2 regions of the Rossellomorea sp. ABR4_012 genome follow, and region 2 is predicted to be linked to the other one. Evidence: a T-box and tRNA genes for the amino acid it is inferred to sense, from the RefSeq annotation. Region 2 holds a T-box; the other holds one or more tRNA genes.
The links. The T-box of region 2 lies ahead of leuS (leucine--tRNA ligase). A T-box ahead of a tRNA ligase gene usually reads a tRNA of that ligase, here a tRNA-Leu.

Region 1: it encodes a tRNA-Leu, which carries the amino acid that the T-box ahead of leuS (leucine--tRNA ligase) is inferred to sense. The anticodon was not compared.

The regions. Positions count from the first base shown of each region.
Region 1 is NZ_JBSWVK010000001.1:225,419-228,678, reverse strand. It holds rRNA gene ACXAFV_RS01250 (23S ribosomal RNA) at 1-835, shown strand, start outside; rRNA gene rrf (5S ribosomal RNA) at 937-1,053, shown strand; tRNA gene ACXAFV_RS01240 (tRNA-Val) at 1,066-1,141, shown strand; tRNA gene ACXAFV_RS01235 (tRNA-Thr) at 1,264-1,339, shown strand; tRNA gene ACXAFV_RS01230 (tRNA-Lys) at 1,524-1,599, shown strand; tRNA gene ACXAFV_RS01225 (tRNA-Leu) at 1,639-1,723, shown strand; tRNA gene ACXAFV_RS01220 (tRNA-Gly) at 1,729-1,803, shown strand; tRNA gene ACXAFV_RS01215 (tRNA-Leu) at 1,813-1,901, shown strand; tRNA gene ACXAFV_RS01210 (tRNA-Arg) at 1,996-2,072, shown strand; tRNA gene ACXAFV_RS01205 (tRNA-Pro) at 2,080-2,156, shown strand; tRNA gene ACXAFV_RS01200 (tRNA-Ala) at 2,165-2,240, shown strand; rRNA gene ACXAFV_RS01195 (16S ribosomal RNA) at 2,477-3,260, shown strand, end outside.
Region 2 is NZ_JBSWVK010000001.1:1,333,932-1,337,191, forward strand. It holds gene ACXAFV_RS06540 (GntP family permease) at 1-330, shown strand, start outside; gene ACXAFV_RS06545 (3-hydroxybutyrate dehydrogenase) at 346-1,122, shown strand; T-box leader at 1,298-1,519, shown strand; gene leuS (leucine--tRNA ligase) at 1,629-3,260, shown strand, end outside.

The DNA.
Region 1 (3,260 bases), 1.1 Mb from region 2:
CGTGGAGCTTTACTGTAGCCTGATATTGAATTTTGGTACAGCTTGTACAGGATAGGTAGGAGCCTTGGAAGCCGGAGCGCCAGCTTCGGTGGAGGCGTTGGTGGGATACTACCCTGGCTGTATTGAAATTCTAACCCGCGCCCCTTATCGGGGTGGGAGACAGTGTCAGGTGGGCAGTTTGACTGGGGCGGTCGCCTCCTAAAGAGTAACGGAGGCGCCCAAAGGTTCCCTCAGAATGGTTGGAAATCATTCGCAGAGTGTAAAGGCACAAGGGAGCTTGACTGCGAGACCTACAAGTCGAGCAGGGACGAAAGTCGGGCTTAGTGATCCGGTGGTTCCGCATGGAAGGGCCATCGCTCAACGGATAAAAGCTACCCCGGGGATAACAGGCTTATCTCCCCCAAGAGTCCACATCGACGGGGAGGTTTGGCACCTCGATGTCGGCTCATCGCATCCTGGGGCTGTAGTCGGTCCCAAGGGTTGGGCTGTTCGCCCATTAAAGCGGTACGCGAGCTGGGTTCAGAACGTCGTGAGACAGTTCGGTCCCTATCCGTCGTGGGCGCAGGAAATTTGAGAGGAGCTGTCCTTAGTACGAGAGGACCGGGATGGACGCACCGCTGGTGTACCAGTTGTCTTGCCAAAGGCATCGCTGGGTAGCTATGTGCGGAAGGGATAAGTGCTGAAAGCATCTAAGCATGAAGCCCCCCTCGAGATGAGATTTCCCATCACTTTATGTGAGTAAGATCCCTAGAAGATGACTAGGTAGATAGGTCAGAGGTGGAAGCATGGTGACATGTGGAGCTGACTGATACTAATCGATCGAGGACTTAACCACAAAGAGTCATTTTTAAATGAACACATTGGTCGATACTCGACTTTCTTGACATCAATCCTTTATCTAGTTTTGAAGGAACAAACCCTTCAATTGAATATTCGTCTGGTGATTATGGCGAAGAGGTCACACCCGTTCCCATGCCGAACACGGAAGTTAAGCTCTTCAGCGCCGATGGTAGTTGGGGGCTCTCCCCCTGTGAGAGTAGGACGTCGCCAGGCGATTTATAATCCGGAGGATTAGCTCAGCTGGGAGAGCATCTGCCTTACAAGCAGAGGGTCGGCGGTTCGATCCCGTCATCCTCCACCATGATTTTTTACGAAGCATCAGCGGAGTAAAAGAATCTTCCTTGATTTTTGCGCAAGCAAAATATCTTTCCAATGATTTTCTGAAGCTTATTTAAGACAAGCTGACGAAAACATCTTTTTTATGCCGGTGTAGCTCAACTGGTAGAGCAACTGACTTGTAATCAGTAGGTTGGGGGTTCAAGTCCTCTTGCCGGCACCATTTTGGTTTTTCTCATTATAATATAAGCCATTAGCTCAGTTGGTAGAGCACGAAAGAAATAACATCATTGAGTTATCTTCTAGCGTACAGCTCGAGCAGCATCTTGGTTAAGCTTCCTGAGAGCTGGACGTCGTAGATGCACAAAGATAGAAGTGAAATAATAATTTTTAATTAATACTATTACGAGCCATTAGCTCAGTTGGTAGAGCATCTGACTTTTAATCAGAGGGTCGAAGGTTCGAGTCCTTCATGGCTCACCATTGATTTTTGCTCAGGCAAAACATCATATCTTTTATCATGCGGGTGTGGCGGAATTGGCAGACGCACCAGACTTAGGATCTGGCGCCGCGAGGCGTGGGGGTTCAAGTCCCTTCACCCGCACCATATTTGCGGAAGTAGTTCAGTGGTAGAACACCACCTTGCCAAGGTGGGGGTCGCGGGTTCGAATCCCGTCTTCCGCTCCAAAGATTTTTGCCGGGGTGGCGGAACTGGCAGACGCACAGGACTTAAAATCCTGCGGTAGGTGACTACCGTACCGGTTCGATTCCGGTCCTCGGCACCAGAGTTTTTTGCAAAAGCAAAATAACTCTCAATAGCTTGTGCTAGCAAAACATCTTTTCTTAATTTGCGTCAGCAAATAGCCTTAATTAAATAATGCGCCCGTAGCTCAATTGGATAGAGCGTTTGACTACGGATCAAAAGGTTAGGGGTTCGACTCCTCTCGGGCGCGCCATCTATTTCGGGAAGTAGCTCAGCTTGGTAGAGCACTTGGTTTGGGACCAAGGGGTCGCAGGTTCGAATCCTGTCTTCCCGACCACCTTAGATGGGGCCTTAGCTCAGCTGGGAGAGCGCCTGCTTTGCACGCAGGAGGTCAGCGGTTCGATCCCGCTAGGCTCCACCAAGATTTTTTACGCAGCGTAAGCGGAGTAAAAGAATCTACCTTAACTCACTTCGGTGAAAAAAATTAAAAAAGTTGTTGACACTCAACAGTGTCGATGATATACTTGTAAAGTCGCTTCAAACGAAGCACTTAACAAATTGAACCTTGAAAACTGAACAAAACAAGACAATACGTCAACGTTAATTCTAGATTTACCGCAACGATAGAATCGTTGCAAACAAGAGCTATTCAAACTTTTATCGGAGAGTTTGATCCTGGCTCAGGACGAACGCTGGCGGCGTGCCTAATACATGCAAGTCGAGCGGATCAAAGGGAGCTTGCTCCCTGAGATCAGCGGCGGACGGGTGAGTAACACGTGGGTAACCTGCCTGTAAGACTGGGATAACTCCGGGAAACCGGGGCTAATACCGGATAACTCAGTTCCTCGCATGAGGAACTGTTGAAAGGTGGCTTTTAGCTACCACTTACAGATGGACCCGCGGCGCATTAGCTAGTTGGTGAGGTAACGGCTCACCAAGGCGACGATGCGTAGCCGACCTGAGAGGGTGATCGGCCACACTGGGACTGAGACACGGCCCAGACTCCTACGGGAGGCAGCAGTAGGGAATCTTCCGCAATGGACGAAAGTCTGACGGAGCAACGCCGCGTGAGTGAAGAAGGTTTTCGGATCGTAAAACTCTGTTGTTAGGGAAGAACAAGTGCCGTTCGAATAGGGCGGCACCTTGACGGTACCTAACCAGAAAGCCACGGCTAACTACGTGCCAGCAGCCGCGGTAATACGTAGGTGGCAAGCGTTGTCCGGAATTATTGGGCGTAAAGCGCGCGCAGGTGGTTTCTTAAGTCTGATGTGAAAGCCCACGGCTCAACCGTGGAGGGTCATTGGAAACTGGGGAACTTGAGTGCAGAAGAGGAAAGTGGAATTCCAAGTGTAGCGGTGAAATGCGTAGATATTTGGAGGAACACCAGTGGCGAAGGCGACTTTCTGGTCTGTAACTGACACTGAGGCGCGAAAGCGTGGGG
Region 2 (3,260 bases):
TCACCTCTTATCGGCGGAGCTATTGCGGTAAGTGTCATTGCGGGTATGACAGGTTCAGCATCCGGTGGTCAGGCCATTGCCCTTCCTATCCTGGCGCCCCATTATGTCGACATGGGTGTTAATCCTGAAGCCCTTCACCGGACTGTGGCGATTTCTTCAGGTGCCCTGGATTCCCTTCCGCATAACGGATATGTTGTCACGACGATTCGATCGATTTGTAATGAGACTCACGGAGAAGCCTATGGTGCAGTAGGGGCATTGACCGTCATTGTTCCGTTGATTGGATTGGCGATCGCCATCTTATTATTCAGCTTGGGAGTAGGTATCTAAGAAAGGAGTATCATCATGGTTGAAAACAAAGTCGTTTTTGTAACGGGTGCAGCACAAGGGATCGGTTTTGAAATCGGCAAGGAATTCGCTGCAAACGGTGCAAAAGTGGTCCTAACAGATCTGAAAGAAGATGGAGTGCAGGAAGCTGCACTCTCCCTGAAAAAAGAAGGATATGAAGCTCTTGGCATCCGCTGTGATGTTACTTCTGAGGAAGACTTAAAAGAAGCCATTGCCTCTACCGTGAATCATTATGGCAGACTTGATGTGCTCATTAATAATGCGGGCCTTCAGCATGTGTCACCAATTGAAGATTTCCCGACAGAGAAATTCGAATTTTTGGTGAAAGTTATGCTGACGGCTCCATTTGTGGCCATAAAACATGCTTTGCCCATCATGAAAGAGCAGGGCTACGGCAGAATCATCAATATGGCATCCATCAATGGACTAGTGGGATTTGCCGGCAAGGCCGCCTATAATTCTGCGAAACATGGAGTCATCGGCTTGACGAAGGTCGCAGCACTTGAAGCAGCAGCACATGGTGTCACTGTAAATGCTGTGTGCCCGGGGTATGTCGATACTCCTTTAGTGCAGAATCAGCTTGGCGATCTCGCTAAGACGCGAAACGTCCCATTGGAAAAAGTGCTGGAGGAAGTCATCTACCCGCTGGTACCGCAAAGAAGGCTATTGGAAGTAAAAGAGATAGCAGACTATACAATGTTCTTGTGCAGTGATGCAGCAAAAGGCGTGACAGGCCAGGCAGTGGTACTGGACGGGGGATATACGGTTCAATGATTCATAAAGAAACGACTCAGGGATGGGTCGTTTCTTTTTTTGGTCTTTCAATATTTATCAACACATTCCCCTGCAAAATCAAAATCGGTCACAAATTTACCAGATTCCTCAACATTGGGCTTGCGCTCCTGAATATTTTCTCCTAAAATAGTGAATACATATAATGATTCTTATATTTCAGACGTTGATCAGGAGTAGTAGTGAATGTTTCCTGTCTTAGAGAGTTGACGGGTGGTGGAAGTCAACCGGGAACATCATGAACTCGCCTGCTGAGTTGCAAGTGTGAACAATCAGTAAGACTTGCCGTTTTCCGCGTTAAGGATGAATGAAGCTGAGTGCGCGTACACTAATGTGGGTGGTACCGCGGGAGAATGTAAATACAACTCTCGTCCCAAATATTTATTTGGGATGAGAGTTTTTTTATTTTTAAAAAGAAAAGCGGCTGGATACAGACTACAGGTTGCATCAAGACCTTTTCTACCATCATGTTAAAGGAGGATCTCAATATGAGTTTTAATCATAAGAGTGTTGAGACGAAATGGCAAAAGTATTGGGAAGAGAACAAAACGTTTAAAACGACTGAAGACGAGTCGAAAAAGAACTTCTACGCGCTGGATATGTTTCCGTATCCATCTGGCGCCGGCCTTCACGTAGGTCACCCGGAAGGATACACAGCGACGGATATCCTATCCAGAATGAAGCGCATGCAAGGGTATAATGTCCTTCACCCAATGGGTTGGGATGCGTTTGGTCTTCCTGCAGAGCAATATGCGCTTGATACAGGGAACGATCCTGCTGAATTCACTGAGCAGAACATCAATAACTTCCGCCGCCAGATCAAAGCGCTTGGTTTCTCTTATGACTGGGACCGCGAAGTAAATACGACAGACCCTGGCTACTACAAATGGACGCAGTGGATTTTCCTGAAGCTTTATGAAAAAGGATTGGCGTATGTGGATGAGGTAGCGGTGAACTGGTGCCCGGCACTTGGAACGGTTCTTGCCAATGAAGAAGTAATCGATGGGAAGAGTGAGCGAGGGGGCCACCCGGTCGAACGCCGCCCGATGAAACAGTGGATGCTGAAGATCACGGCGTATGCGGATCGCCTTCTTGAAGACCTTGAAGATGTCGATTGGCCGGAAAGCATCAAGGATATGCAGCGCAACTGGATCGGCCGATCTGAAGGGGCTGAAGTCGTGTTCAACATTGACGGACATGATGCATCATTCGATGTTTTCACTACTCGCCCTGATACGATCTTCGGTGCAACCTATGCCGTGCTTGCACCTGAACATGATCTGGTTGAACAAATCACCACACCTGATCAAAAAGAGAAAGTGGAAGCGTACCTTGATAAGGTGAAGACCAAGAGCGACCTTGAACGTACCGATCTTGCAAAAGAAAAAACAGGTGTCTTCACTGGGGCGTATGCAATCAACCCTGCAAACGGAAGCAAAATGCCGATCTGGATTGCAGATTACGTTCTTGTGAGCTACGGCTCAGGAGCGATTATGGCCGTCCCTGCCCATGATGAAAGAGACTATGAATTTGCTAAACAATTCGATCTGCCGATCATTGAAGTGGTTGCCGGCGGAGACGTTGAAAAAGAAGCATATACTGGTGACGGAGAGCATGTTAATTCTGATTTCCTTAATGGTCTTGGTAAAGAAGAAGCGATCATCAAAGCGATTGCTTGGCTTGAAGAAAAAGAAATCGGTACGAAGAAGGTCACATACCGCCTGCGAGACTGGCTGTTCAGCCGTCAGCGCTACTGGGGCGAGCCCATTCCAGTGATTCATTGGGAAGATGGCACAACAACGGGTGTTCCTGAAAGCGAACTTCCGCTTGTCCTTCCTAAAACAACTGAAATCAAGCCATCAGGTACAGGCGAATCACCACTTGCCAACATCAGCGAATGGGTAAATGTAGAAGACCCTGAAACAGGCAAGAAAGGCCGCCGCGAAACAAATACAATGCCGCAATGGGCAGGAAGCTGCTGGTACTACCTTCGCTACATCGATCCTCATAACGAGGAAGCCCTTGCTGATGCGAAGAAAATGGATGACTGGCTTCCGGTCGATATGTACATCGGTGGAGCAGAGCATGCGGTACTTCACCTTCTTTATGCTCGATTCTGG